DNA from 4 places in the Streptomyces sp. 11-1-2 genome. Region 3 is predicted to be linked to each of the others. Evidence: riboswitches for the same ligand, from Rfam matches in the RefSeq annotation. Region 3 holds a riboswitch; each other region holds the start of a gene.

Region 1 (7,469 bases), 970 kb from region 3:
CCGCCGTCCGCCGTCACCGGCACGGACAGCGTCTGCCCGCCGCGCACCACCGTGGGCGTGCGGACCAGACCGTCCGGGCCGTCCAGGAGCAGATCGACGAGCCAGCGGCCCTTCTCCAGCCGCAGCGGCACCTCGGCGGTATGGGCGGGGCCGGTGAACGTACCGCCGATGAACCACCGGGAGCCGCTGGCGCGGGCGAGCACCGCGCTCTCACCGGGCCGCCCGGTCAGCAGCCGGGTGCGGTCCCAGGCGGCGGGGATCTGCTCCAGGAAGCGGCGGGCGAGCGGACGTGCGTCATACGACTCCGGGGTGCCCGCCAGGTCCTGGATACCGGATTCGTAGAGCACCGACAGGCCGACTTCCCCCGCGTCCGAACCCGCGTTGGGGCGCTCGGCCCGGTGGAAGGCCCCGGGGGTGAAGTCCATGGAGCCGATGACGTTGCGGGTGAAGGGCAGCGTCGCCAGATGCTGCGGAGTGTTGGTCCGCTTCTCCTCGCCGTTCACGCCCTCCATCGACATCACCTGCGGCCAGGTGCGCTGGATGCCCTTGGGGATCGTCGAGCCATGGAAGTTGACGAGCAGATGGTGGTCCGCGGTGGCCTTGAGGATCTCGTCGTACCAGCGCAGCGTCTCCTGGGCCTCGGAGTCCATGAAGTCGATCTTCACGCCCTTGACCCCCCACTTCTCCAGCGTGGGCAGCCACAGCTCGCGCTCCTCGGCGGTGTCGAGGTCGCGGTGGTGGATCCAGACCTGGATGCCCACATGCCGCTCGCGCGCGTAGTCCACGAGCCGCGGAATCCAGCTGTTGCGCGGCCAGTCGGGATCGGTGACATCCCACTGGTCGGGGTCGAAGTACCAGCCCGCGTCCACCACCACATACGGCCAGCCGCGCTGGGCCGCGTAGTCCACGTACCCCTTCTGCATCGACAGGCTCTGCCCGGCCGGCTTGCCGCCCGCGAGCCAGGTCCACAGCGCGGGTCCGGGCCGGATCCACGAGGTGTCGGCGACCCGCGACGCGGGCGCCAGATCGTCGGTGAAGGTGGACTGGGTGACGGTCCCCAGATCGCCCACGATCAGCGCGCGCCAGGGCGTGCTGAGCGGTCCGTCGGACGTGACCCGCTGATCCCAGAGCCCGATGCGGTACGTGGGCTGCCCCTGCTGATGGATCAGCCGGGCGGCGGAGTAGCGGCCGGTGAGATCCGACTCGGCGATCAGGGCGTAGCCGCCCGCCGTCTCGAAGAGCGCCTGAGCCATGTACTCACCGGTGGGCGCGGTCGCCGCGGTGTACTCCTTGAACAGGTTCTCGTTGTCCTTGCGGTAGTCGCCCAGCCACGCGGCCGCGTCCGACGGCAGGGTGAAGGCCGCGGTCTCGCCGAGGACATCACCGCTGCCGGACGGCAGGACATAGCGATAGGCGACCCCGTCGTCCGAGACCCGCACCACGAGGTCCAGCCGGGCGCTCCCGCTGCCCCGGAAGCGGAAGCGGGTCTCGGTCATCCGGGCCGTGCGCGAGCGCTCCTTGCCGACCGTCGACCGGTAGCGCTCCACGACGGTGCGGTCGTGGCGCCCCAGATAGCGCAGCCCGTGCGACAGATCCGCCCGTTCGGTGACGATGCCCACGGGTGAGGGCTCGACCACCGTCCGTCCGCCCCGGGACACCTGGAGCGTCAGCGCTCCCGAGGCTCCGTCGAGCCGCAGTTGCGCGAGGGGACCGGAGTGGGGTGAGGGGCCGCGCACGGTCCAGGCGGAGTCCTTCGCCTGCGCGGGCCCGGTGATGAAGAGCGTCATGGCCAGGACGCCGCAGAGCAGAAATGCCACAGCGGAGCGTCGGTAAGATCTCGGCATCGTTGCCTCCCGAGGCGGATACGTTACCGAGTCATCCGATAACTGGGGAGGGGTCGGGCGCTATTACGTCCCGTCAGGGGGCATTGGCGCAGGAGAGATCGGATCTATGGCTGGGCCGCTTCCCGGGACGGAGCCACGGGTGGAGGGTCGGCGGATGGACTCGCGTACGGTCCGGACAGGGAGGCGTACACGATGAGCGGCACGGCTCGACCCGGCGACCCGGACCGGGCGACGGCGAACCGGGCGACGGCGAACCGGGATCCCGACCCGGACCCGGCGCCCGCCGAGCCCGAGGGCGGGGAGCCCGCCTGCTGGCTGGATCGGGTCTGCGCCGACTGCGGCGCGATCCAGGACACCGCGCCCTTCGCCCGCTGTGCGCGCTGCGGAGCCCCGCCGGAGTGAGCGGACGGGCCGTCCGGTCGCCGGCCCCCGGCGCCCAACTCCCTTGGGCGGCCCACCAGGTACGGTCTGATCATGACCGCCGGAGCGCGGGTGCCGGCCGCCGGAGACCGCGGCCGCCTTACCCCGCCCGGACGACCCACGGCATCACGGACCAACGGGGGGCTTCGCCGTCGTGTTCTCCACCTCCACCTCGGACCCGCCGTCCCCCTCGGGGACGGCCCACATGGTCGTCTGCGGTGACGACGCGCTCGCCCACCGCCTCGCCGCCGAGCTTTACTACGTCTACCGGACACGGGTGACGGTCGTCATCCCCGGCGGCACGCCCGTGGCGGACCCGGCGGGGCAGCAGGTGGCGGGATGGCGGCAGGGCGGCCGTACCTCCGCGTTCTTCGGCCGGTTCAGCGCGGCCGTCGGACGGATCCCGCTGCCCAGGCAAGCCGCGGACGACCCCGCTGCGGACGGGGGAGTGCGGGTCATGGAGGTCCCGGCGCTCGACGAAGAGGTGCTGACCGAGGCGGGTGCGGAGCACGCGACCGCGCTCGCCCTGGTCCATGACGACGACGAGGCCAACATCCACGCCGCACTGCGCGCCCGCCGCCTCAACCCCCGGCTGCGGCTGGTGATCCGGCTCTACAACCGCAAGCTCGGCCAGCATCTGGAGGAACTCCTCGACGAGGCGGCGCGGGTGGCCGATCCCGGTATGGACGCGGCGGAGCTGGACGCCACCACCACCGTACTGTCGGACGCCGACACCGCGGCCCCCGCGCTGGCGGCCACCGCCGTAGCGGGCACCAGCAAAGTGCTCCAGGCCGACGGGCTGCTGCTGCGCGCGGCCGAGCGCACCCCGCCCGGCCCCGACGAGGTGGCCCGCCCGGGGCTGTGCACCCTCGCCCTGCTCTCGTCCACCACCAGCGACCCCGGCGGCAGCGAGGGCTCCGACAGCAGCGGGGACGAAGGGCCCAAGCTGCTGCCCGGAGACGAGGAGGTGGCCGCCGCCACCGGACGCGACACGGTGGTGCTCGAGGCCGTCTCCGCCACCGGCCCACCGCTGCCGCCACGGCGGCTCGGCACTCGCAGACTGCCCCTCGCCTCGCTGTTCTCCCGCCGACTGCGCTGGTCCGTCGCCGGAATGGCGATCGCCGTGCTCGCCCTCACCATCGCCTCCTGGCAGTTCACCGGAGCCGGTCTGCTCCGCGCCGCCTACCTCACGGTGCTGGACGTGCTGGCCATCGACGACCCGGCGCTCGACGAGCCCACCGGACGCAAGGTCCTCCAACTGCTGTCCGGGCTGACCGGACTGCTCATGCTGCCCGTCCTGGTGGCCGCCGCGCTCGAGGCGCTGGGCACCTTCCGCACCGCCTCCGCGCTGCGCCGCCCTCCGCGCGGCCTCTCCGGCCACGTCGTGCTGCTCGGGCTCGGCAAGGTCGGCACCCGGGTGCTGGCCAGACTCCGGGAGATGGACATCCCCGTGGTGTGCGTGGAAGAGGACCCCGGAGCGCGCGGCATCCCGCTGGCCCGCAGACTGGGGGTGCCGACGGTCATCGGCGATGTCACGCAGGAGGGCGTCCTGGAGGCCGCCAAGATCCAGCGGGCACACTCCCTGCTCGCCCTGACCAGCGTCGACACCACCAACCTGGAGGCGACGCTGTACGCCCGCTCGGTCAAGCCCCGGCTGCGGGTGGCGCTGCGCCTGTACGACGACCGCTTCGCCACCGCCGTCTACCGCACACTGCGCGCGGCCCATCCGCGGGCCCTCACCCGCAGCCGCAGCGTCTCCAGCCTGGCGGCCCCGGCGTTCGCCGGGGCGATGATGGGACGTCAGATCCTGGGCGCCATACCGGTCGAGCGCAGAGTGCTGCTCTTCGCCGCCCTGCATGTCGCCGGGCATCCGCAACTGGAGGGGCGTACCGTCGCCGAGGCGTTCGCACCGGGCGCCTGGCGGGTGATCGCACTGGACGCGGCGGAACCCGCCGACCGGCAACGCGACCTCGCCGCGGCGCCTCCTTACGACGGCGCCACCCAGGCGCCCTCCCTGGTGTGGGATCTGCACCCCGGCTATGTCCTGCGGCCGCACGACCGCGTGGTGCTGGCGGCCACCCGCCAGGGCCTGGGCGAAATCCTCGCGGGGGTGGCGGCCCGCCACAACTGACGTCCAGCCGCCCGTGGCGCTCGCGGGAGCGGGGGCCACGTGGTGTGGCGGTGCCCGGGATGCGATGATGCCGGGCGACAAAGGCGACGGCGGAACGAGGAAGCCGGTGTGAATCCGGCGCGGTGCCGCCACTGTGATCGGCGAGCGGATCCCGAACAGGCCACTGCCCGTACGCGCGGGTGGGAAGGCCGGGACGAGCATCGACCCGAGAGCCAGGAGACTCACGCGGTCGCCTCCTCGACGGAAACCGGGGCGGACTTCCCCGGAGGAGGGTGATGCGGCATGCCTGTCAGGCCGACCGACCCGGTGCCATGCCGGGTGACCGTATGCCGGGACTGCTGTTGCGGCAGCCCCAAGGTGACCGGAATCGACCATGCGGCACAGATCGCACGGCTCGGTGAGGAGGCGCCCGTACGCGTCTCCGGGTGTCTGGACGTCTGCGATCAGGCCAATGTGATCGTGGTGCAGCCGTCGGCGGCCGGACGTGCCGCCGGGGGCAGGCCGGTGTGGCTCGGCCTGGTCAACGACCCGGAGGCGACAGAGGACGTCGTGGCCTGGGTCACGGCGGGCGGCCCCGGTGTGGCGCCGCTGCCCGACATCCTCGATCTGTACGCCTTCTCGCCACGGCGGCGCGCCTCGCCCGAGCCGTCATCCGGTGGGCGCTGACCAGCCGAAGTGCCCTACGGCTTCCGGGAGTTGCTCATCGGGAGCAGGAGTCTGGCGGCCCCGCACCCTGTGGGCTACCGTCGGTAACATGTTGCCGTCGCGGCAACCCCCTGCGCATCTCCCGCACCCTCCGAACCCCCTTCCGGAAGGCCGCCCATGGAGAACTCCACAGAGAACGCCGCCTCGCTGGCCGGGATCAGCCGCCGCCGTGCCCTGACGGCTGCGGGCGGTGTGCTCGCCGGCGCCGCGCTGGCCCAGGCGGCGGGTCCGGCCTTCGCCGCCTCCGGGGCGTCCTCGGAGGCGGACGCCATCGTGGTCGGCGGCGGGCTCGCCGGGCTGGTCGCCACGGCGGAACTGACGGCCGCGGGACGCAAGGTGCTCCTCCTCGACCAGGAGCCCGAGAGCAACCTCGGCGGCCAGGCGTTCTGGTCCTTCGGCGGCCTGTTCTTCGTGGACTCCGAGGAACAGCGGTTGATGGGCGTCAAGGACTCCCACGAACTGGCCTGGCAGGACTGGCTCGGCACGGCCGGCTTCGACCGCGGCGTCTCCGATCCCGGCGGCCAGGACTACTGGGCCCGCAAATGGGCCGAGGCGTACGTGGACTTCGCGGCCGGGGAGAAGCGGTCCTGGCTGCACGGGCTCGGCGTGCAGTGGTTCCCGATCGTCGGCTGGGCCGAGCGCGGCGGCGGCCTGGCGGACGGGCACGGCAACTCGGTGCCGCGCTTCCACGTCACCTGGGGCACCGGTCCGGCCGTGGTCGAGCCGTTCGAGAAGAAGGTGCGGGCCGCCGCGAAGGACGGGCGGGTGACCTTCAAGTTCCGGCACCGGGTGGACGATCTGGTGGTCACCGGCGGTGCCGTCACCGGGGTCAGCGGCGCGATCCTGGAGCCGAGCGACGCCGCCCGCGGCAAGCCCACCTCGCGCACCGTGGTGGGCCAATTCGAGCTCAACGCCCCGGTGGTGATCGTCACCTCCGGCGGTATCGGCGCCAACCACGATCTCGTACGGCGGAACTGGCCCGACCGGCTCGGCTCACCGCCGAAGTTCATGGTCACCGGCGTCCCGGCGTATGTGGACGGTCGGATGCTGGCGATCACCGAGAAGGCGGGCGGACGGATCGTCAACCCCGACCGCATGTGGCACTACACCGAGGGCCTCAGGAACTACGCCCCGATCTGGCCGGGCCACGGCATCCGCATTCTGCCGGGCCCCTCGTCGATGTGGTTCGACGCGAAGGGCAAGCGCTTCGCCACCCCCGACATCCCGGGCTACGACACCCTGCACACCCTCGGGACGATCACCGCCACCGGCTATGACTACTCCTGGTTCGTCACCACCCAGAAGATCATCGCCAAGGAGTTCGCGCTCTCGGGCTCCGAGCAGAACCCGGACCTGACCAACAAGGACATCCTGCAACTCCTCTCCCGCATCTGGCAGACACCCGAGCCGATCCAGCGGTTCCGGGACAAGGGCGAGGACTTCGTCGTCGCCAACACCCTGCCCCAACTGGTCGCGGGCATGAACAAGTTGACCGGCGACAACCTCATCGACCTGGCGGACCTCACCCGGCAGGTCGAGGCCCGCGACCGCGAGATCGCCAACCCGTACACCAAGGACGTCCAGGTCATGGGCATCCGCAACGCGCTCGCCTACCCCGGGGACACACTCAGCCGCACCGCCCCCGCACACCGGATCCTGGACCCGTCCGCCGGACCGCTGATCGCCGTGCGCCTCAACATTCTCACCCGCAAGACCCTCGGCGGCCTCCAGACCGACCTCTCCGGCCGCGTCCTGGACGCCTCCGGCAACCCGATCACCGGTCTGTACGCGGCCGGTGAGGTCTCGGGCTTCGGCGGCGGGGGAGTGCACGGCTACCGCTCCCTGGAAGGCACCTTCCTCGGCGGCTGCCTGTTCTCGGGCCGCGCCGCGGGCCGTGCGGCGGCGGCCGCGACCGCGACCTGAACCGGCGGGCGCATCGGCGGTGGCGCACCGGGCACATGGCAGACTCCTCCTGCGGTCCGCGGGCGGCCGGGAGCATCCCCGGCCCGTCAAGTCGCCGGGGCAGGGGGGCGCATGGGCGGGGACGATCCGCATATCCATGTCGAGTCGAAGGTCGTCCGAGGCGTCGCCGCCGTCCGCGACATGATGGCGTCCACCTTCGGCCTGGCCGGTGACCTGCCGAGCCGCATCGCCACCGGATGCGGGATGCGGGCGCCGTACGCGATGACCTCTCCGCGTCCGGAGAACGTCACCTGCCTTGCCTGCCGTGAGTACGCGCGGCTGGAGCATCCGCGCTTCGCCGACGAGCTCGAACGGCTGGGGCGGATGCCCGGATCGACCATCAGCACGGCCCGGGCGAAGCTGGCCGCGGACCGGCATCGCGACCTGGCGGAGCGGTTTTCCGCCGC
Region 2 (7,469 bases), 6.8 Mb from region 3:
GCGGGCCGAGTTCACCGGGCACGTCGACGTCGGCGTGGTCGATGCCGAGGTCGTCCCGCGGATTGCCGATGTACACCTGGGGGGTCAGCCGCACCCGGGTGCCGGGGGTGAGGTCGCCGTGGGTGACCCGCTCCAGGCGGCGCACCACGCAGTCGGCGGGGTGCGGGGCGTCCTCGATGACGGGGCCGACGACGGCGTGGCAGGAGCGGCCGGTAAGGCCGTAGACACCGGGGCGCAGCGAGGCGAGCGAGCGGGTCAGGGTGATCTGGCCGGCCGCCGTCGCGTGCACGGTGAGCGGGGGCTCGTTCGGCAGCGGACGGTCGGGGGCCGGTTTCAGCGCAGCATTGGTGGCGTACCGTCCGGCCGCCACCGCGGCCACGCCGGCACTCAGCAAGGTGGTGGCGGCCGCGACCGCCGTTGTCCGCAGACGCATCCCTCCCAGTGTGGGCGGGGAGGCGGCCCCCGGCCAGCGGGCGTACCCGGCCGGGTGACCGTACGGCCGGGGCCCGGGCGCGTGCGGTGCGGGGCCGGGCGGGTGCCCGGCGGGCTCAGCTCGGCTGGCCGTAGCCGCTGAGCTTGTCCGCGGCGCGCCGCAGCTCGTCCGGCGGGATCAGGGAGGGAGTGCGGCCGGGGACGGAGGCCGCGGTGAGCCAGACCCGGCACATCCATTCGAGCTGGGCGGTGCGGTCATACGCCTGGTCCAGGGTGGCGCCGTGGACGACGGTGCCGTGGTTGCGCAGCAGACAGCCGCTGCGGTCGCGCAGCGCCTCGATCATGGCGTCGGCCAGTTGGTCCGTTCCGTAGAGCGCGTAGGCCGCGACGCGGACCGGTCCGCCGAGGGCCGCGGTCATGTAGTGGATCGCGGGGAGCTCGTCGACGAGCGTGGAGACGGCCGTGGCGTGGACGGCGTGGGTGTGGACCACGGCCTCGGCGTCGGTCTCCCGGTAGACGGCCAGGTGCATGGGCAGCTCGCTGGTCGGCTCGAGCGTACCGAGGACCTGTTGTCCGTCGAGGTCGACGGCGACGGCGTCCCGTGGGCCGAGCCGGTCGTAAGGGACGCCGCTCGGGGTCACCAGGACGGTGTCGCCGACCCGGGCCGAGACATTGCCCGAGGTGCCGACGACCAGGCCGTCGGCGGTGGTTCTGCGGGCCGTTCTCACCACCTGCGTCCATGCCTGCCGCAGGGGATGGGTCAGCCGCGACTGCGGCTGCCGCGTGGATCGCGACTGGGTCACCTGCCCTCACCTCCGAGGCCCGATCCTCCCAGGCGTCCGGCGGCCGGGCGATGGCGGGACCGGAAGGGGCGCGCCGCTTGTCTACGACCGCGCCTCGTGGGCAGCCGCCTCCGTGTGGGTGAACGAGGGTGAACGGCGGGCGGCCGCGGGGCCGGTCCCGGGGCCTCCTCCGACGGTCCTCGATCGAGGCTCAACTCCCGTACGACATGGGAAAGTAGACTTGAATTCATCAGGCTGTAGCACTCCCGCAACCACGTCACCCTGATGCCCCACTCAGTTCATCTTCCGTTCACCCTGTTTCCTTACGTTCACCGTGCCACTAACGACCTTCGAACTGATTGACCGGGTGTATGGAACACATCACGCTTCTCATCGGGATCGTGATCGTCACGGCCTTGGTGTTCGACTTCACGAACGGCTTCCACGACACGGCTAACGCCATGGCCACCACCATCTCCACGGGAGCACTCGGTCCCAGGGTGGCGGTGGCGATGTCGGCCGTCCTCAATCTCGTCGGCGCGTTCCTCTCCGTGGAGGTGGCCAAGACCATCTCCGGCGGGATCATCGACGAGGACTCCGGTATCCGACCAGAAGTGATCTTCGCGGGGCTGGTCGGGGCGATCCTGTGGAATCTGGTGACCTGGCTCGCCGGGCTCCCCTCCAGCTCCTCGCACGCCCTGTTCGGCGGCCTGATCGGCGCCACCGTGGTCTCCGTCGGCCTGGACGGGGTCAACGGCGACGCGATCGTCATGAAGGTCCTGATCCCCGCCGTCGCCGCGCCGGTCGTGGCCGGCATCGCCACGGTGGCCGCCACCCGGCTCACCTACCGGCTCGGCCGCGACCGCTCTTCGGAGGACACCGCGAAGGGCTACCGCGCGGGGCAGATCGCCTCGGCCGCTCTGGTCTCCCTGGCCCACGGCACCAACGACGCCCAGAAGACGATGGGCGTGATCACCCTGGCGCTGGTCACCGGGGGCGTGGTGGCGCCCGACTCCGACCCGCCGCTGTGGGTCATCGTCTCGGCGGGCCTGGCCATCGCGCTCGGCACCTACCTGGGCGGCTGGCGCATCATCCGCACCATGGGCAAGGGCATCACCGACATCCAGCCGCCGCAGGGCTTCGCCGCCCAGACCGGCGCCGCGACCGTCATCCTGGCCTCCTCCCACATCGGCTTCGCGCTGTCCACCACCCAGGTCTGCTCCGGCGCCGTCATGGGTGCGGGTGTCGGCCGTAAGGGCGCGGTGGTGCGCTGGTCGACCGCCGGCCGCATGGTGCTCGCCTGGGTGCTGACCCTCCCGGCCGCGGGCCTGGTGGCGGGCGGCGCCGCGCTGCTGGCCGACCAGGGGAACGCGGGGATCACGGCGGTGGCCGTGCTCGCCGTCCTGGCCTGCGGGGCGATCTGGGCGCTGTCGCGCCGCAAGCCCGTGGACCACACCAACGTCAACGAGGTCGGCGCACACGAGCCGGTGGGCGCCGTCACGGCCGCCCTGCGGTCCGTGGCCCCGCCGCCCGCGGGTGCGAAGCTTTCCGCCCCCGAGAGCGCGGTGGAGACCGCCCCCGAGGGCGGCATCGCCGAGCGCACGCCCGAGCAGACCCCCACCCCCGCCGTCGCGAGCAGCACCACCCGCTAAGGAGCCACGGAATTATGAGCATCGACTGGGCGGCACTCGGCCAGGTCTTCGGCGTCAGCCTCGTGGTGACGGTCGGCATGGTGGGCGTCTTCACCCTGGGCATCCTCGGGACGTCCCGTAAGGCCGCGCCGGAGCAGGGCGCCGCGGCCGCCGTGTCCGGTGGCACGGTCGGCGCCTCCGCGCTCGCTCGCACCGGCGCGTACACCTGCTTCGCGCTGTGCGCCGCGGCCGTGGCGTACGGCATCTATCTGATCGTCGCCTGAGGCTTGCGTCCTCATCGACCCACCGGCCGCCGGATGGTGGCGCTGACCAGCGCCGACCGTCCGGCGGCCGCCTCGTGTGCGGCCGCGTCTGTGGGGCTCGGCACACTCGGGCGTCATGGGTCATATGCGAGTTGACGGCCATTCGCGGCCCATGGTGGACTTCCCGAGCCAAACGGCGGCAGGAGAGGAAGCCGGTGAGAATCCGGCGCGGTCCCGCCACTGTCACCGGGGAGCACTCTCCCATCGCCTGTATGGGGTCACGGCTCGACCGTACGGTTGCTTTCGTACGCGGGGCTGGAAGACCGGGAGGGGTGCGGATCCGGGAGCCAGGAGACTTTCACCGCCGGTCACGTCGAACCAGGGCGCGGACCCTGAGTGAGGACATACCGCCATGCCCGGCACGGCCACGCCGCCAGCTTCCTCTGTCCCCACTGGCTCTTCCGGCCCCTTCGGCCCACCTGGCCCCTTTGGTTACGTATCGTCGCGCCGAGGCGTGACGGCGGGCTGACGGATGTGTGCCGACCACGCCTCGTTCGCGTGCGGCGCGGCCCTCGGCTTCCTCGGTGATCTCGCCACGGGCGATCCGCGCCGCGGACATCCGGTCGCCGCCTTCGGGCGCGCCGCCGCGGCCGCCGAGCGCCGGCTGTGGCGTGACCACCGCGGTTACGGGGCCCTGCACACCGCGTTGTGCGCGGGCGGCGCGGCCGCCGGTGCCGCGCTGCTGACCCGCGCCGTACGGGCCCTCGGCGGGCGCGGTGGCGCGGAGGTCGCGCTGACCGCCGCCGCCACCTGGGCCGTGCTGGGCGGTACGACGCTGGGCCGTGAGGCACGGGCCATCGGCGGGGCCCTGGCCGCGGGGGACCTGGAGGTCGCCCGGGAGCGGCTGCCGCATCTGTGCGGGCGCGATCCGCAGGCGCTGGACGGGCCGCAGATCGCCCGCGCGGTCGTCGAATCGGTCGCCGAGAACACCTCCGACGCCGTCGTGGGCGCGCTGGTGTGGGGGGCCGTGGGCGGCGTGCCGGGGCTCATCGGCTTCCGCGCCGTCAACACCCTGGACGCCATAGTGGGCCACAAGTCGCCGCGCTACCGGCGGTTCGGCTGGGCGGCGGCCCGTCTGGACGATGTGGCCGGCTGGCCCGGTGCGCGCCTTACGGCGGCCCTGGCGACCCTCTCCGGCCCCGATCCGCGCGGTGCGCGGCGCGCCTGGCGGCGCGACGGCCGGCGCCATCCGAGCCCCAACGCGGGCCCCGTGGAGGCATCCTTCGCGGGCGCGCTCGGCGTACGGCTGGGCGGCACCCTCACGTACGGCGGCCGGGTCGAGCACCGGCCGGTGCTCAACTCCGGCGGGCGGCCGGTGGAGTCGGCCGACATCGAGCGGGCGATACGGCTGTCGCGGCGCGTCGGCGTCCTGGCGCTCGGGGTGTCCGTGGCGGCCCGGCCGGTCCTGAGGGCGTTGACGGGGCGGCCCCGGGCCGCTGAAGGGGGCGGCGGATGAGCGGGATACGCGGTAAGGGCGGCACGGACGGTTCCGGGGCGCGGGGCGGGGGACTGCTCGTCGCGGGCACGACCTCCGACGCGGGCAAGAGCATCGTGACGGCCGGGATCTGCCGATGGCTCGCCCGTAAGGGCGTCAGCGTGGCCCCCTTCAAGGCGCAGAACATGTCGCTCAACTCCTTCGTCACCCGGGAGGGGGCGGAGATCGGGCGGGCGCAGGCCATGCAGGCCGCCGCCGCGCGCGTCGAGCCGAGCGCGCTGATGAACCCGGTCCTGTTGAAGCCGGGCAGCGACCGCAGCAGCCAAGTGGTGCTGCTGGGCAAGCCGGTGGGCGAGCTGAGCGCGCGCGGGTACTTCGGGCGGTCGGGGCCCGCGGCGCACCCGCCGTCGGGCGCGGCCTCCCCCGGGCGGACGCGGCCCTCGGGGCGGGAGGCGCTGCTGGGGACCGTCACGGAGTGCCTGGAGGAGCTGCGGCGCACCCATGACGCGGTGATCTGCGAGGGCGCGGGCAGTCCGGCCGAGATCAATCTGCGCCGCACCGACATCGTCAACATGGGGCTGGCGCGCGCCGCCGGGCTTCCGGTCGTGGTGGTCGGGGACATCGACCGCGGTGGCGTCTTCGCGTCCTTCTTCGGCACCACCGCGCTGCTGTCGGCGGCGGACCAACGGCATGTGTCCGCCTATCTGGTGAACAAGTTCCGCGGCGATGTGAGCCTTCTGGAGCCCGGTCTGGAGATGCTGCGCGACCTCACCGGGCGCCCGACCGTCGGTGTGCTCCCGTTCGCCCACGGGCTGGGGATCGACGAGGAGGACGGGCTGCGGGTGTCGCTGCGCGGCACGGTGCGGGAGAGCGTCGTGGCGCCCCCTTACGGCGCGGACGTCCTGCGGATCGCGGTGGCCGCCGTGCCGCTGATGTCCAACTTCACGGACGTGGACGCGCTGGCGGCCGAACCGGGCGTGGTCGTGCGGTTCGTGGACCGGCCCGAGGAGCTGGCCGACGCCGATCTGGTGGTGCTGCCGGGCACCCGGGGCACCGTAAGGGCGCTGGAGTGGCTGCGTGAGCGCGGGCTCGCCGACGCGATCGCCCGGCGGGCCGCCGAGGGCCGTCCGGTGCTGGGCGTCTGCGGCGGCTTCCAGGTGCTCGGGGAGCGCATCGAGGATGAGGTCGAGTCGAAGGCCGGGACGGTCGCCGGGCTCGGGCTGCTGCCGGTGCGGGTGCGGTTCGCGGCGGAGAAGACCCTGGCCCGGCCGGTGGGCGAGGCCCTCGGTGAGCGGGTGGAGGGCTACGAGATCCACCACGGGGTCGCCGAGCTGCTCGACGGGGCCGAGGAGCCCTTCCTGGACGGCTGCCGGGTGGGCTCGGTGTGGGGCACGCACTGGCACGGCTCGCTGGAGAGCGACGGCTTCCGGCGGGCGTTCCTGCGCCGGGTGGCCGCCGCGGCGGGCCGGGCGTTCGTACCGGCGCCGGACACCCGCTTCGGCGAGCTGCGCGAGGAGCAACTCGACCGGCTCGGCGACCTGATCGAGGAGCACGCCGACACCGACGCACTGCTGCGGCTCATCGAGAAGGGCGTCCCGGAGGGGCTGCCATTCGTCCCTCCGGGGGCGCCAGCAGGGACGTCGTGATGAACCCCGACACCCACACCGACACCGGACCGGGACGCCCACGCACACCAGGAGGTACCGCCGCGTGACCACCACCTACCCCTTCAGCGCGATCGTCGGCATGGACGGTCTGCGGCTCGCCCTGCTCCTCAACGCCGTCTCCCCCGCCGTGGGCGGCGTTCTGGTGCGCGGGGAGAAGGGCACGGCCAAGAGCACCGCCGTAAGAGCGATCGCGGCGCTGCTGCCCGCGGTCGACGTGGTGGCCGGGTGCCGGTTCTCCTGCGATCCGGCCGCGCCCGACCCGTCCTGCCCGGACGGCCCTCATGAGCCGGACACCGGCGAGGCGCGTCCCGCGCGGATGGTCGAACTGCCCGTGGGCGCCTCCGAGGACCGCCTGGTCGGCGCCCTCGACATCGAGCGGGCGCTGTCGGACGGGGTGAAGGCGTTCGAGCCCGGACTGCTCGCGGACGCCCACCGCGGGGTGCTCTACGTCGACGAGGTCAACCTGCTCCACGACCATCTGATCGACCTGCTGCTCGACGCGGCCGCCATGGGCGCCTCCTACGTGGAGCGCGAGGGGGTGTCCGTACGGCATGCGGCGCGCTTCCTGCTGGTGGGCACCATGAACCCGGAAGAGGGCGAGCTGCGGCCGCAGTTGCTGGACCGCTTCGGTCTCACAGTGGAGGTCGCGGCGTCCCGGGACACCGATGAGCGGGTCGAGGTGGTGCGGCGGCGGCTGGCGTACGACGAGGACCCCGAGGGGTTCGCGGCGCGCTGGGCGGCGGACGAGGACGCCCTGCGGGAGCGCATCGCGGCGGCGCGCGCCCTGCTGCCGCGGGTGGGGCTGGGCGATCGCGCGCTGCGGCAGATCGCGGCGGTGTGCGCCGGGTTCGAGGTGGACGGGATGCGCGCGGACATCGTGACGGCCCGTACGGCGACCGCGCTGGCCGCCTGGGCGGACCGCACCGATGTGCGGACCGAGGACGTACGGGGGGCGGCGCTGCTGTCGCTCCCCCACCGCCGGCGGCGGGCTCCGTTCGACGCGCCGGGGCTCGACGAGGACAAACTCGACGAGATCCTCCGGCAGTTCGAGGAGGACGAGCCGGAGCCGGAGCCGGACCCGGACCCGGAGGGCCCCGACAGCCCGGACGACGGGCCGGACGGCCCGGGCGGCCCCGAGAACCCCGGAGGCGGGCCCCAGAAGGACACGGGCGACGGGGCCGGGGAGCAGGCGCCGCCCG
Region 3 (7,469 bases):
GCACGGCCGCCGTCCGGGGGTCGGTGGGCTTTCCCCGGCCGGACGGGGAGGACGCGGCAGCGGACATCACGGGCCTTTCGGATGGGCACAGGTCAGTCCCCACCCTGGCAGAACACGCTCTTAGAACACTCTTAACGGCATCGGCCACAATGGGCACGTGCGGATCCTGTCCTACCCCGAAGCCGAGACACCGGCCCCGCTCCGCGCCCAGGTGTGGGAGTTGCAGCAGGAGGCGTGGCCCGCGACGGCTCCCGGCACCACGGGCGAACCCGGACCCACTCATGACCCGGCGCTGCGCCCGGTGTCGATGCTGCTCGTGGACGACGGCCACGGCCACGGCACCGTGCTGGCCGCCCTGGACATCCTCACCACGACCCTCACCCACGCGGGCCGGTCCTACCGGGCCGGAGGACTGAGCACCGTGGTCACCCGGCGGGCGGTACGCGGCCGGGGGCACGGCGCGCGCCTCGTCGCCGCCGCCCACCGGGCGATGGCCGACTCCGGTCTCGACCTGGGCCTGTTCACCTGCGACCGGCCGCTGCGGGACTTCTACACGGGCGCCGGATGGCAGCCGCTGCCCGGCACGGTGCTCGTCGGAGGCACCCCGGACGCCCCCTTCCCGAGCGACCAGCCCTCCTTCGACAAGGTCACGATGGCGCATTTCTTCTCCGCCACGGCCCGGCGCCACCGCGCCGACTTCCTCGCCGCCCGGATCGGGCTGTACCCCGGCGAGATCGACCGGCTGTGGTGACCGGCACGCACCACGGCCCGTTGGGCGCCGACGGTACGGCCCGTTAGTCCAACACCCCCGCGCACTTGTCCATGGGCGCCCGCCCCGCCGCCGTCCCAAGGTGGAGCACCATTCTCACCAGCGAGGGAGGAGCCGGCGCGTTGACCTACGCAGAGGACGGGCGGCCGAAGGAGGGATGGCCCGGCCGCAGAGCGGTCGTGGTCACCACCACACTGGCCGGAATCGGAACGGCCATCGGCACGGGCGGTGGCACCGCGCACGCCCGTGACACCGCACCCGGCCGTGGAGCCGCACACGCCCGCGCCACCGAGCGCACGCTGCGGTCGAAGCGGCTGGAGGTCCGAGTGGACCCGGAGTTCCCGCGCATCGTCGCGTACATCGACCGCGAGACCGGCGCGGTGCTGCACGGCCAGCGGGAGCCGGTCCGTTCGGTGCTCATCGACGGCGTCGAACGCACCCCGCGCACCACCGCCGTCACCAGCGGCCCCGACCACATCACCTACACCCTCGCCTTCGGCACGACAACGGCCACCTCCGGCGCGGACACCGCCAACGCGTCCACCTCCAGCGCGGACGCCGAGATCGACATCCGGATCCGGGTCAGCGAATGGCAGGTCGACTGGCGGGTCACCCGGATCGCCGACACCGACGCGCTGCGCGTGGGCACCCTGCGCATCCCCCAACTGGCGTTCCTCAGCGTCCGCGCCGACCAGCCGGGCGCCACCCTGCTGGCCGCCCGGATCGACCTCGACCAGGCCAAGAGCGGTGACACCGCCGTCCGGTTCACGGCCGACACCCCCACCGACGGCGCGCCCATCGGCTGCGCCTACGCCGTCGTCAGCACCGACCGGCTCGGGGCCGCCGTCGAGACCAACACGGTCTGGGACAAGCCCTCCTCCGCCGCGGGCACCACCTGGGACAACGGACGGCTGTGGCGGCAGACGGTACGGGAGGACGGCCAGATCACCGCCCGGCTCACCTGCGGTGAGTGGACCCACCGGGCCGCCACCGCGGCCGTCGGCGCCACCGAACCGCTGCCCTGGGCCACCGTGGTCCTCACCCGGGACCGCAACGGCGACGGCATGGTCGACTGGCAGGACGCCGCCATCGCCTTCCGCGACATCATGGTGAACCCGCTCGGCGCCGACGAACAGCATCTGCGGGTCGTCCCGCACATCCCGTTCAACTTCGCCAGCCAGGCCACCAACCCCTTCCTCGACACCCTCGACAACGTCAAGCGGATCGCGCTGGCCACCGACGGACTGCGGCAGTACACCCTGCTCAAGGGCTACCAGTCGGAAGGCCATGACTCCGCCCACCCCGACTACGCGGGCAACTACAACACCCGCGCCGGTGGCCTGGCCGACCTCAACACCCTGCTGCGCTCCGGGCGCCACTGGAACAGCGACTTCGCGGTGCACGTCAACGCCACCGAGTCCTATCCGGTGGCCAACGCCTTCTCCGAGACGCTGGTCGACAAAAACGACAAGCAGTGGGACTGGCTGGACCAGTCCTACCGCATCGACCCCCGCCGCGACCTGGTCTCCGGCGATATCATCCGGCGCTTCCAGAACCTGCGGAACGACACCGACCCGGCCCTCGCCGCGCTCTATATCGACGTCTTCCGCGAGTCCGGCTGGAACTCCGACCGGCTCCAGCGGGCCCTGCGCGACCAGGGCTGGCGACTGACCACCGAATGGGGCCACGGGCTGGAGCGCTCCTCGCTGTGGTCGCACTGGGCCACGGAGACCGACTACGGCCCGGACACCTCGCGCGGTATCAACTCCCGGCTCATCCGCTTCATCCGCAACCACCAGAAGGACGTCTTCGCCGACAAGTGGCCGACCCTGCTGGGCATCCCCCGGATGGGCAACTTCGAGGGCTGGACCGGCAAAACCGACTGGACCGCCTTCTACCGGCTCATCTGGACCCACAGCCTGCCCGCCAAATACCTCCAGGCGTACCCCATCCGCACCTGGGACGACCACGAGATCACCTTCGAGGGGCCCGGCCACACCTCGGTCACCGACACCGGTGGCGTCCGCCGCATCACCACCGACGGACGGCTGGTCTACGACGGCGGCGGGTATCTGCTGCCGTGGGAGCCGCGCGAGGCCACCGACCCGGCCAAGCTCTACCACTACAACCCCGCGGGTGGCACCACCCGTTGGCGGCTGCCGCGCGGCTGGTCGGGGCAGCGGTCCGTGGTGCTGTACCGCCTCACCGACCAGGGGCGTGCCGAGCCGGTCACCCTGCCGGTGCGCGACGGCCACGTCAGCATCACGGCCGACCCTGACGTCCCGTACGTGGTGCTGCGCTCCCGGGCCCGTGCCCAGGCGGCCCCCGGCTGGGGCGAGGGCACCCCGCTGTACGACCCAGGCTTCCACTCCGGATCGCTGCGCGGCCGGCAGACCACCGGCCCGGCCACCGTCGAACGCAGCGCGCTGGGCGACTACGAACTGGTCATCGGTGAGGGCGCGGCCGCCACCGTCGGCCAGCGACTCGACCGGCTGGCCCCCGGCGGCTATATGGCCTCCGTCCAGGTGGAAGTGGGCGCGAAGGCCGGTGAGCGGCGGCGGGCCGCGCTGCGGGTGCACACCGCCGACGGCGTCACCGCGGAGAACTGGACGGAGACCTCGACCGCCGTCAACCACATGGCAGCCGACCGCAAACACGGCACCCGTTTCCAGCGGATGTTCACCTCCTTCACCGTCCCCGACGGCGGCGGCCCGGTCACCCTCACCCTGGCGGTGGCCGAGGGCAGCGCCCGCGTCCGCTTCGACCGGCTGCGAGTGGTGCGGGCCCAGCGCACGACGAAGCCCGGCACCCTGGTGTACGAGGACTTCGAGCGGGTGCCACAGGGCTGGGGCCCGTTCGTCAAGGGCGACGCGGGCGGGGTGACCGACCCCCGCACCCATATCGCCCAGCGGCACGCCCCGTTCACCCAGGCCGGATGGAACGGCAAGGTGATCGACGATGTGCTCGAAGGCGGCCAGTCCCTCAAGTCACGCGGCGAGAACGCGGGCCTCGTCTACCGCACGGTGCCGCACACCGCCCGCTTCCACCCGGGGCGGCGCTACCGCGTGAGCCTGACGTACGCCAACGAGGCGGCCGGTCAGTACGCCTGGATCACGGCCGTGGACGAACCCGAACCACGCGAGCTGGAGCGCACCCCCCTGCCCGCCGCCACAGGGCGGGCCACCCACAGCTACACCGTCACCGCGCCCGCGGGCGGCGAGATGTGGGTGGGGCTGCGCAAGACCGGTGACAGCGGTACCGCGGAGTTCACGCTCGACTCCTTCACGGTGGAGGAACTGGACTGACACGGCGGAGGGAGCGAGCGCGCGGACACACCTCCGCGACCCGGCTCCCTCCGCCAACCCCCACCTCCGGTAAGCCCCTCCCCCTCGCGCCAGGGCCACCCTTCCCTTGGCGGCCGGGCAGTCCGTGGACAAAGATCGGCGTGTGATGGGAGCAGCCGACCGGAGGGGACCGCGGATGTATCACACCTGGATGCGGTACTTCACGCCCAGCCCGGCCCATCACCGGCTCGGCCTGGTGTGTCTGGGTGTCGGCCTCCAGCACGGCGCCCTGCCCGTCGTCGGCCCGCGCATCCTGGACCACCATGTGGCGGTGGTCATCAGCGCGGGCCGCGGATGGTTCCGCGGCGCGGACGGCCGCCGCCGCACCGTCACGGCGCCCGCGCTGCTCTGGCTCACCCCGGGTGTCACCCACCACTACGCCCCGGACCCGGACACCGGATGGGACGAGGCGTTCGTCGACTTCACCGGACCGGCCACCGCCGCCTACGCCGACCTGGGCTATCTCGACGCGGACGGCCCCGTGGTCGCGCTCACCGACACCGCCACCGCCCGTAGCGCCATCGGCCGGATCGCCCGCGCCGCGCGCCAGGGCAATCCGTTCCTGGAGGTCGAGACCGCGGCCGCCGTCCATGAACTCCTCGTCGCCCTCCGCCGCGTCCGCGCCGACACCGGCGCCGACGGACATCCGGTGCTCCAGGCCCTGGCCCGGGACGCCTTCCAGCCGCTCTCGGTGACCGAACACGCCGCCCGGCACGGCATGACACCGGCCGAACTGCGCACCGCGGTACGCCGCGGCGCGGGGTGCAGCCCCAAGGACTACCTCCTCGGCATCCGGCTGGGCCGCGCCAAGGAACTCCTCGTCGGCACCGAACTGCCGGTGGCCGCCATCGCCCGCCGCGTCGGCTACGACGATCCCGCCTACTTCAGCAGACTGTTCGCCCGCCGAGTGGGCACCGCACCGGTCCACTTCCGCGAGCAGCAGTGCCGCTCGGTCCCCGGCGGCTTCACCGACCGCATCCCCGACCCCAGCCGTCCACCGACGATCCCGCTGTCCGCACCGGCGGACGACGGTCGGCGCGGCGGCGGATGACCGGACGCGGCCTTGGGCCGGCCGGACGGCTGCGAGGAGCGGCTTCCGCCATTGGGGGGACGGTAGGCCGCGATTGCCCTGCCAAAGGGGCACCATGCATGCGAAGCCGGTCATATCCGGCGGCAGATTCTCAGCAAGGAGTTCCCATGCGTATCCGGACCGCCCTGTCCACGCTCGCCCTCACCGCCGCGTCCCTCGCCGTCGGCGCGGGCGGCGCCATCGCGGACGACGCGCCCGATGTCACAGTCAACAACTCCAGCAGCACGGCCTTCCCCGGCGTGTGCGCCAGCAACCAGTTCTCCTTCGTCACCGTCCCGGTCAATCTGGCGGGCGGGTCGGACTCCGGCGCGTGCTGACCCCCTGAGCTCGCTGATGGACGGGGTGCGGCCGGTGCACGGCCCGGGCGGCACCGGTCGTACCCTCGGCCATCGCGTGTTCCAATTCACCATCCCGAATACCGGACCGCCCCCTGCACACCGCCGGACGGCCCCGTAGGCTGGCTGGTGCAGCTGGTTCGCCCCGTCCGCCAGGCGGGATGCGTCGTAAGAGGGAACCCGGTGGGAATCCGGGACTGCCCCGCAGCGGTGAGCGGGAACGACCGCCGTCATACGCACTGGGTCCGGTGAGAGGGCCTGGGAAGCGACGGCCACTAGGTGTCCTCCTCCAAGAGGACGCGCCCGTGAGTCCGAAGACCTGCCATCTGCCCGCGTACGGACGATTCGTGCGCGGACATCTCGGTGACCTCGAGGGCGGGTCGGCGTACATACCAGGCAGTTGGCCGCGCTTTTGCCGCGCGAGACCGAAAGCCCGGTGTGTCACCCTTCGCGCTCTCCTCCCGTCGCCGGGATCTCAGGGATTCATCTCGCGAAGGAGATCTCCGTGACACCGAAGTCCGCAGCCGCGGCAGCACGAGCCACCGTGTACGGCTACCCCCGCCAGGGCCCCAACCGGGAACTGAAGAGGGCGATCGAGGGCTACTGGAAGGGCCGCGTCACCGCCGACGCGCTCAGGGCCACCGCCGCCCAACTGCGCAGCACCACCTGGCGGCAGCTGGCCGGGGCGGGTATCGACGAAGTTCCCACGGGTGACTTCTCGTACTACGACCACGTGCTGGACACCACCGTCATGGTCGGGGCGATCCCCGACCGCCACCGGGACGCCGTCGCGGCCGATCCGCTCGACGGCTACTTCGCCATGGCGCGGGGCACGCAGGACGTCGCGCCGCTGGAGATGACCAAGTGGTTCGACACCAACTACCACTATCTGGTTCCGGAGCTGGGTCCGGACACGGTGTTCGCGGCCGACTCCGCCAAGCAGGTCGCGGAGCTGACGGAAGCCCTCGGCCTCGGCCTGGCGGCACGGCCGGTCCTGGTCGGGCCCGTCACCTATCTCCTGCTCGCCAAGCCCGCCCCCGGCGCGCCCGCGGACTTCGAGCCGCTCACCCTCCTGGACCGCCTGCTTCCGGTGTACGCCGAGGTCCTGGCCGATCTGCGGGCGGCGGGTGCCGAGTGGGTGCAGCTCGACGAGCCCGCCCTGGTCCAGGACCGCACGCCGGCCGAACTGAACTCCGCCGGCCGCGCCTACCGCGATCTCGGCGCCCTCACCGACCGCCCGAAGCTGCTGGTCGCGACGTACTTCGACCGCCTCGGCGAGGCCCTGCCCATGCTGGCCAAGGCCCCGGTCGAGGGGCTGGCGCTGGACTTCACGGAGGCCGCCGCCGCGAATCTGGACGCGCTGGCCGCCGTCGGCGGGCTGCCCCGCAAGCGGCTGATCGCCGGTGTCGTCAACGGCCGCAACATCTGGGTCAACGATCTGGAGAAGTCCCTGGCCAGGCTCGGCACCCTGCTGGGTCTTGCCGACCGGGTCGATGTGGCCGCCTCCTGCTCGCTGCTGCACGTCCCCCTCGACGCGGCGGCCGAGCGGGACATCGAACCGCAGATCCAGCGCTGGCTGGCCTTCGCCCGGCAGAAGACCACGGAGATCGTCACCCTCGCCAGGGGCCTGGCCCGCGGCACCGATGCGATCACCGCCGAACTGGCCGCGAACCGGGCCGCCCTCGCCTCCCGCGCCAACTCCCCCATCACCCGCGACCCGGCCGTCCGCGCCCGCACCGGCGCGGTCACCGAGGCCGACGCCCGCCGCTCCCAGCCGTACGCCGAACGCGCCGCGGCCCAGCGCGCCCACCTCCGCCTGCCGCTGCTGCCGACCACCACCATCGGCTCCTTCCCCCAGACCGGCGAACTGCGCACCGCCCGCGCCGACCTGCGCGGGGGCCGGATCGACACGGCCGGGTACGAGGAGCGCG
Region 4 (7,469 bases), 190 kb from region 3:
CCCTCACGGAGGACGGTTTCATCCACTGCTCTCCCGACGAGGAGACCACGCTGGCCGTCGTCAACGCCTTCTACCGCGATGCGCCGAGGCCACTGCTGGCGCTGCTCCTCGACGAGGACCGGCTCACCGCGAGATGTGAATGGGAGGCCGCTGACCCCGCCCCGCCGCCCGGCGTCGCCGAGAACAGTCTGTTTCCCCATGTCTTCGGGCCGCTCAACCGCGACGCGGTGGCGCGGATCCAGGAGGTCGCATGGGACTCGGAAGGCCGGGCGGTGGGGCTGACGGAGGTGAGCTGACGACGAGGGCCGTCACAGTGGCGCGAGGCGGGCCTTGAGCAGGCAGAACTCGTTGCCTTCGGGATCGGCGAGGACGTGCCACTGCTCCTCCCCGGTCTGGCCGATGTCGGCCGGGCGCGCACCGAGCTTCAGGAGACGTTCGAGCTCGGCGTCCTGATCGCGGTCGGTGGCGTTGACGTCGATGTGCAGCCGGGGTTTCCCGGGCTCCGGCTCGTCTCTACGGCTGAGGATGATCGTCGGCTGCGGACCGCCGAACCCTTCGCGCGGCCCGATCTCGAGGGTTCCGTCGTCCTCGCGATCGAGCACCACGAAGTCCAGGACCTCGCACCAGAATTGCGCCAGCACCTCGGGGTCGCGGCAACCGAGCACGAGTTCACTGATACGACATGCCATTGACGAAACCTACTCTCGGCGCGGGAACTGCCGGGGGTGGCCGCACGCAGATCTCAGGGGCTCCCCGCAGTGAGGACTCTCGGGACCGTACCGGGCCAGGCGAGCAGTGGCGAATGGATTTCACGCCCTCGCCTGCCTGTCTCCGTCGGGACGCTCGTCAGGACTGGGGCTAGGGCTGGAGCTGGGGCGGACGGCCTCGGCGGACGAGTGGGCAATGAGCAGCATCGGCGCGGCCGGCCATCAGCGTCGTGGACGGCCGAGTACGGCCACCGCGGAGACACGCAGCCAACCCCACCGCCACAGGACATCATCACGAGAACGAGCGTGGCCGCAGGCGTGCGAGGGGACAGGAGCCTTACCCCGGCTTCCCCGCGCCGCTCGTCTCGTTCCCTCCGGACAGCAGGGTGCCCAGCATGTACTGACGCGAGCGTTCGATGCCTTCGAGGACGACCTGTCTGATCTCCTCCTCCGAGCCCCTTCTGATGGTCTCGACCAACCGCCCGTGGTTGACGCTTGTGTAAGAGGGCCGGCCGAGTTCACCCCGGAGGTTGAGGAAGCGTTCGATCTCCTCGTGCAGCGTGTTGATCATCGGAATCATCAGCGACACGCGCGCGACTTCGGCGATCGCCACGTGCAGCAGCCGGTTCGCTTCGTTCAGGTCGGGACGTGAGGTGTTCGCCGCTACGGTCGCCGCGCTGAGTGCGTCCAGGCGATCCTCGCCCCCGTCGTGGTCCCCCTGGCGATGTACATCGGACTCTCCCCCCAGGCGGCGATGGTCTCCTTCATGATCGGGGACTCGGTCACCAACACCACGCCCATCAACGCCTACTTCGTCCTGGACCTGGGATTCCTCCAGCAGTTCCGGAAGAGCGCGGGCATCGGCACCATGCTCTCCTTCACGGTTCCCGTGGCTCTCGCCGTACTGGTCTCGTGGTCGTCCTTCTTCGCCCTCTGGTACGCCCTCGGAATTCCGCTCGGCCCAGGGGTGCCCGTCAGATGAGCCCCTGCCGCCCGTCCCGCCGATTCCCCGCGGACAACGGGCGCCCGATGACCGAAAGGAAGCCGCGAACGGCTGTCACGACATGACGGCTTCAGCTCCTCGCACGGCTCGGCAACACCGAGCCCACCCCCGCATCACGTCAGAACGGAAGAGTCACGCACTATGGGCAGCATCGCCATCATTGGCGCAGGAAACGTCGGCCAGGCAATCGCCGGTCATATGTCCTTCAAGGGAGATGACGTACGGATCTTCGACAGGTGGGGCCGCGACCTTGAACCGATCAAGGCCAACGACGGCATCGACATGACCGGCGACGTGGAGGGCCACGGCACACCCTCGGTGCTGACGACCGACCCCGGGCACGCCGTCAGCGGCGCCGAGGTGGTCATCGTCGCCGCGCCCGCCTTCGCCCACGCCTACCTGTCCAAGGAACTCGCGTCCGTCCTCGAGCCGGACCAACTCGTCCTCTTCCAGCCGGGCGTGCTCGGCAGCGGCGTCGAGCTCGCGCGCATGTTCGCGCTCGCCGGCCGGCAGCCCTGCCTCATCGCGGAGACGCCGACCAGTCTGTACACCTGCCGGCTGCGCCGTCCCGCGCATGTCTACATCGGGGCGATCAAGCACGCCGTCCCGCTGGCCGCCGTACCCAGTGCGGACACGCCCCGGGCCCTCGACATCCTGCGGACGTACTTCGGCGACCGGTACGTGCCGGACGAGGACGCGCTGACTGTCGGGCTCAACAACTGCAACCCCATCTACCACGTTCCGCCGGCGGTGCTGAACTTCAAGACGGTCGAAGACGCCGACTGCCACCCGCTGCACAGCCTGGTGACCCCGCGCATCGCCGAGGTCATCGACGCGCTGGACCGCGAACGCCTTGCCCTGGCGGACGCCCTCGGAGTGAAGGCGGCCAGCTTCTGGGACTTCCTCAACACCGCCTACGAGGTGACCGAGGGCAGCTTCGTGGAGCGCATCGTGCAGGGCTATGGCCGTCAGGGATTCCCCGAACCCGACTCGATCAAGCACCGGTACTTCACCGAAGACATCCCCTTCGGACTGGTCATCTGGAGTTCGCTGGCCGCGCAGATCGGACTCGCCCTGCCCCTGACCGACTCGTTCATCGCCTTGAGCGGGCCCCTGCGCGGACAGGACTTCGTGGCCGGCGGCCGCACAGCGCAGAAACTGGGCCTGCTCGGCTCCGACGTCGACGGCATCCGCGCCGCGTTCATCGACGGCGTGGTGTAGACGTGCGCCACACGCCGTGATCCGCCGCACGTCTTCGCGGGCGCCATGCTCATGCCGTGCTCCACCCGGTGGTCCGGGTCGGATGTCCTGGAATGCGAGAGGGCCCCCGGATGGTTCCGCGGGCCCTCGTGCGCCTGAGGCATCGTCAGTGCGTGGCGGTCGCCACCGCCCGGCCCTCATCGGCCGTCGCGGGCTTGGGATTCAGCAACCGCTCGGCAAGCTCGCCGAACAGGAGACCGAAACCACCCCACAGGACGACCTGCATGGCCAGAGCGGACAACCGGAATCGCCACAACACGGTGGCGGGGAAGTCCCCCGGCACCTCGTTGACCACGGGAAGGAAGGCATACGCCAGCCCGATCACCACGGCGAAAGCGGCCACCGCGGCCACGGTCGCGTACCAGGTACCCAGCCTCGGGGCGAGCCGCTTGCCCACAATGGTGGCGCCCACCGCGAGGAGCACGCTGAGCAGCATCATCAGGAAGTACAGCGTCGTGCGCTTGCCGATGGTGTCGCCGTTGCCGACCGCGGGCGGGTTGGCCGGGTACTTCAGGAACGGCACCACGTAGACCGCGAGCAGCGCGCAGCCGGACAGCAGCAGCGCGGTGGCCCGCGGGGTGAAGCGGCCGACGCGGCCCAGGGCGACGCAGTACGCGAGGGCGGCGATACCGCCGAAGGCGATCCCGTAGACCAGGACACCGGTGGCCAGCCCGGCCGTGGACTGCACACCACGCGAGACCAGCTCGACCTCGTGCTCATGCGCGGGGGCGTGGGCCCCCTCGAAACTGATCGCGCGGTCGACGCTCGGCTCACCGAGGAAGTAGGCGGCGACCAGGGCGAGCACGCCGGCCCCCAGACCGGCGAGCATGCCCCGGACGAGCAGATTTCTTACCATTGCGGAGTTCATGAGTGTGCGGCGTCCCTCGCGTCAGTGGCAGGGGAAGCCGAGCAGATGACGGGCGTCATGCACCCACTCATGGACGTTCTCACCGGAGACGACCGCGGTGGCGCCCTGCTCGGCACCGACGAAATACAGCAGGACCAGCATCAGAATGCCGAAGAAAACCGCCCACGGAGCTATCGCCTTCAGCGGCAGCGTGGCAGGCAGTTCGGGCGTGGTGGCTGTGGGCTGCGCGACATGCTGCGCCATGGCCAGGGCCTCCTTAAGGGAGTTCGCGTCCCATCTCGGTGGAGCACAGGACGACGGCTACGGGTCTGACTCACGAGAGACCCCGTCCGGGACCTCTCGCTCACAGTGGCGCGACCGTGCCGGATTCCCACCGGCTTCCGTCTTACCGTCGTCGATATCGCACCGACCGTACCGCGTGTCGGGTTCATGGCCAAGACCAGCCACCTGGCGAGACGCTGCGCTGGGGTGCCTGAGGACGGTGCGGGAGCCGGGGCCTGCCCCCGGGCAGGCCCTAAAGTCGCGGCATGCGTCCGTCCGCCGAAAAGCGGCAGGCCCGCGCGGCGGACGCCCCCACCGCTGCGATGACCGGCGCATGAGCGGGTGCTCGACACGTCTTGCCCACGATGTGCTGATGCAGGTGATGCGCACCGGTCTTGGCTCCCTCCCGGACGACACCCCGTGACGGACGTGATCCGCCGAGCCCTGACCGGCCGAGCCGCCCGGACCACGCCGCTGCTGGTCGTCTGCGCCCAGCTCCCGGTCACCCACTGGGCGGGCAACCGGCTCGATCTGCGCCGCTCGATGACCATCGGGCTGCTTCTCATCGCCGCCGGTTTCGCGGTGGTGGCCGCCGCGCGCCCTGCCGCCTGGACGGGCACGGTCGGATTGCTGCCCGCCGCGGGCTACGTCGTGCTGCTCACCCTCGGCCAGATGCTGGTCGTCCCGGCCGCCCGCGCCTGGGTGCCCGACCTCGCCGAGAACGGTCGGCTCAGCCTCTACACCGGCGCGCTGTCCTCCGTCTCCGGCCTGATCGTCCTCATCGGCAGCTCGGCCACCGGCGCCCTGCTCGACCTGGGCCTCCCGCCCGCCGCCCCCTGGCTCGTCCTCGCGGCCGTCCCGGCCCTCGCGGTGACACTGCTGCCCCGCCGCCCGAATCAGCCCAGGGTGAGCAGTTCCTCGTAGAAGCCGCCGAACTCCCGTTCCCGGTCGACGAGGTGGATCTCCTGGATCCAGTGGCAGCGGCGTCCGGCCTTGTCGGTGCGCCGCAGCGGGGTGTCGTTGTCGGGCGTGATGTACGACTCCACGCGCGCGCCGTCGATCGTCTCGTGCGGGAACTCCCCGACCAGGTGGCCGGCGTGCCAGCCGCCCAGCTCCCATCCGGCCTCGGTGGCCAGCCGCTCGACCTCGGCGTGCAACCGCTTCCCGGTGATCTCCGGGTCGCTCTCGAAGAACCGCTTGCCTGCGTCGAAGACCTTGGGCAGATCGTCCCGCAGCCGGTGCTTGACCGGGTCGTCGCCGAGGACGAAGGTCCGGCCGAAGTCGGCCTCGTACTCTTCGAAGATCGGCCCGAGGTCGGCGAATACGATGTCGTCCGTGCCGATCACCCGGTCCGGCGGATTCTCCCGGTATGGCAGGAGCGTGTTCGGCCCCGAGCGCACGATCCGCTTGTGCCAGTGCCGGGTCGTGCCGAACAGCTCGTTCGCCAGGTCCCGGATCCGGTCGCTGACCGCCCGCTCCCCCTCGCCCGGCGCCACCAGCCCGCGCCCCTCGATCTCCGCGAAGAGCCGTACGGCCTTCGCCTGGGCATCCAGCAACCGTTCCGCGCGCGTGGGTTCGTCGTCCGCCATGGGCCCGACGGTAGGCCGCTAGATCGTTTCCCGGCAACCGAATTAGGCAGTCCTCAGTCGGCCCGGCCAGTCGCCGCCACCGTCACGCCCAGGCCGATCATCGCGAGGCCGCCCGCCCCGCCGACCATCGAAAGGCGGCGGTCCGAGCGGGCGAACCAGGAGCGGGCCGCCGAGGCGCCCAGACCCCACAGGGTGTCCGTGACCAGGCCGATGGTGATCGGGACCAGGCCCAACACCATCATCTGGACGGGAACATGACCCACCGAGTGGTCGACGAACTGCGGTAGCACCGCCGCGAAGAAGACGATGCCCTTCGGGTTGGTGACGCCCACCAAAATGCCGTCCAGAATCGAACGCAGATCACCACGCCGCTCACCGGCCGGAGCGTCCATGTTCGCCACGCGCATCTCCCTGCGGTGCCGGAACGCCTGCACACCCAGGTAGACGAGATACGCCGCTCCCGCCAGCTTCACGCCCATGAACAGCGCCACCGAGCTCTCCACCAGCGCGCCGAGGCCCCAGGCCACGGCGATCACCAGGGCGTAGCAGCCGATCACATTGCCGAGGACCGTCGCGAGCGCCGTGCGGCGGCCGTGTGCGAGGGCCCTGCCGACCACGAACAGCACACTCGGCCCCGGGATCACGATCACCAAGAGCGACATCGCCGCGAACGTGAGAACACTCTCCGTGGACACCACGTGTCCGCCACCTCCTGAATCGCTCCGTCCAGGGGACATACAAACAGATGGTGGGTTGTCCGCTCCAGACTCAGGCCCCCGGCCGGGGCTCGCAAGAAAGGGGCCCCGGCCGGCGAGCCGGCTGCTTACGGCTGAGCGCTGGACACGGGCGCGTTGAGGTTCTCGTGGACCGCGCGGGCGATGCCCTCGATGTTGGCGATGCCATCGTCCATCGTGGCGTTGTCCTGCGAGAGCACCGTGATCGTGTAGTCGTGGTCGCCGCCGGTGAAGGCGCCGAGGCTGTGCACACGCCAGCCGTTCGTGGCCCGCTCCAGCCAGCCGTTCTTCACATGCACCTGGGCGTCGCTCGGCGCGCCGGCCGGGGTGCCCCAGCGCTGCGAGGGGATGACCTCGGCCGTCAGCTTCAGGATGTAGGCGCGGGAGTCATCGCTGAGCACCGGGTTGGTGTGGGTCACCAGTTGGAGGAGCTTTTCCTCGTCGTTCGCGGTGATCTGGGTGAGCCCCCAGTGGCCCTCGCTGTCGAGGGTGGTGTTGGTCATTCCCGCGGCCTGCAGGAACCCGTTGATCTTGTCCGCCCCGAGCTGCTTCCACAGCGCGGTGGTGGCGTCGTTGTCGGACTCTGTGATCATGGCGGTGGCATGATCCTTCTCCTCCTGTGTCAGGGCGCGATTGTCCTTCTGCGCGTCCCACAGCAGGGTGCTGAGCACGGTCACCTTGACCGTGCTCGCGGAGTCGAAGTGCCGGTCCGCATCCAGAGTGCAGGTGGTGTTCGTGGTGCGGTCGTGGAGGCTGATCGCCGTGGTGGCGGCGGAGCCCTCCAGCGCCGAATTGATGTCCTCGGAGAGCTTGTCGGCGAGTTCCGGCCGGTCCGAGGTGCAGATCGCCGCCTGCGGGGTGGCCGCGTGAGCCGACCCCACCGAGGCGATCGTCGGCACGAGCACCCCGGCGGCCAGCACCGCTCTTGTCGCCAGGGTGGTACGGGGAGGCTGGGTTATTCGTCGGTGTCGACCCATGGTGCGCTTGTCCATTCGTTCGTGGGGCAGTTGGACACGCGGTGCCTGCGCTCCGTTGCGAAGACATCCG

The links. Region 3 has a riboswitch for cobalamin ahead of metE (5-methyltetrahydropteroyltriglutamate--homocysteine S-methyltransferase). Riboswitches for the same ligand answer to the same signal wherever they lie in the genome.
Region 1: linked by a shared signal. The riboswitch ahead of CGL27_RS46815 (hypothetical protein) and the one ahead of metE (5-methyltetrahydropteroyltriglutamate--homocysteine S-methyltransferase) in region 3 are both predicted to bind cobalamin.
Region 2: linked by a shared signal. The riboswitch ahead of CGL27_RS13420 (cobalamin biosynthesis protein) and the one ahead of metE (5-methyltetrahydropteroyltriglutamate--homocysteine S-methyltransferase) in region 3 are both predicted to bind cobalamin.
Region 4: linked by a shared signal. The riboswitch ahead of CGL27_RS43780 (CbtB-domain containing protein) and the one ahead of metE (5-methyltetrahydropteroyltriglutamate--homocysteine S-methyltransferase) in region 3 are both predicted to bind cobalamin.

The regions. Positions count from the first base shown of each region.
Region 1 is NZ_CP022545.1:11,006,281-11,013,749, forward strand. Features, by position in the region: gene CGL27_RS46800 (glycoside hydrolase family 97 protein) at 1-1,844, opposite strand, end outside; gene CGL27_RS46805 (hypothetical protein) at 2,037-2,246, shown strand; gene CGL27_RS46810 (NAD-binding protein) at 2,470-4,395, shown strand; cobalamin riboswitch at 4,489-4,618, shown strand; gene CGL27_RS46815 (hypothetical protein) at 4,678-5,061, shown strand; gene CGL27_RS46820 (FAD-binding dehydrogenase) at 5,218-7,023, shown strand; gene CGL27_RS46825 (hypothetical protein) at 7,135-7,469, shown strand, end outside.
Region 2 is NZ_CP022545.1:3,195,478-3,202,946, forward strand. Features, by position in the region: gene CGL27_RS13400 (alpha/beta fold hydrolase) at 1-433, opposite strand, end outside; gene CGL27_RS13405 (class II aldolase/adducin family protein) at 549-1,235, opposite strand; gene CGL27_RS13410 (inorganic phosphate transporter) at 1,586-2,866, shown strand; gene CGL27_RS13415 (hypothetical protein) at 2,881-3,129, shown strand; cobalamin riboswitch at 3,267-3,487, shown strand; gene CGL27_RS13420 (cobalamin biosynthesis protein) at 3,641-4,624, shown strand; gene CGL27_RS13425 (cobyric acid synthase) at 4,621-6,249, shown strand; gene CGL27_RS13430 (putative cobaltochelatase) at 6,314-7,469, shown strand, end outside.
Region 3 is NZ_CP022545.1:10,040,760-10,048,228, reverse strand. Features, by position in the region: gene CGL27_RS43150 (response regulator transcription factor) at 1-67, opposite strand, end outside; gene CGL27_RS43145 (GNAT family N-acetyltransferase) at 158-751, shown strand; gene CGL27_RS43140 (endo-alpha-N-acetylgalactosaminidase family protein) at 892-4,074, shown strand; gene CGL27_RS43135 (AraC family transcriptional regulator) at 4,250-5,164, shown strand; gene CGL27_RS43130 (hypothetical protein) at 5,311-5,520, shown strand; cobalamin riboswitch at 5,658-5,880, shown strand; gene metE (5-methyltetrahydropteroyltriglutamate--homocysteine S-methyltransferase) at 6,044-7,469, shown strand, end outside.
Region 4 is NZ_CP022545.1:10,227,075-10,234,543, reverse strand. Features, by position in the region: gene CGL27_RS43810 (DUF952 domain-containing protein) at 1-296, shown strand, start outside; gene CGL27_RS43805 (VOC family protein) at 309-689, opposite strand; gene CGL27_RS52670 (FCD domain-containing protein) at 1,045-1,398, opposite strand; gene CGL27_RS43795 (AbgT family transporter) at 1,402-1,689, shown strand; gene CGL27_RS43790 (NAD/NADP octopine/nopaline dehydrogenase family protein) at 1,852-2,931, shown strand; gene CGL27_RS43785 (CbtA family protein) at 3,077-3,838, opposite strand; gene CGL27_RS43780 (CbtB-domain containing protein) at 3,860-4,081, opposite strand; cobalamin riboswitch at 4,119-4,263, opposite strand; partial or broken gene CGL27_RS43775 (MFS transporter) at 4,568-5,023, shown strand; gene CGL27_RS43770 (M24 family metallopeptidase) at 4,996-5,688, opposite strand; gene CGL27_RS43765 (LysE family translocator) at 5,742-6,386, opposite strand; gene CGL27_RS43760 (serine hydrolase) at 6,512-7,399, opposite strand.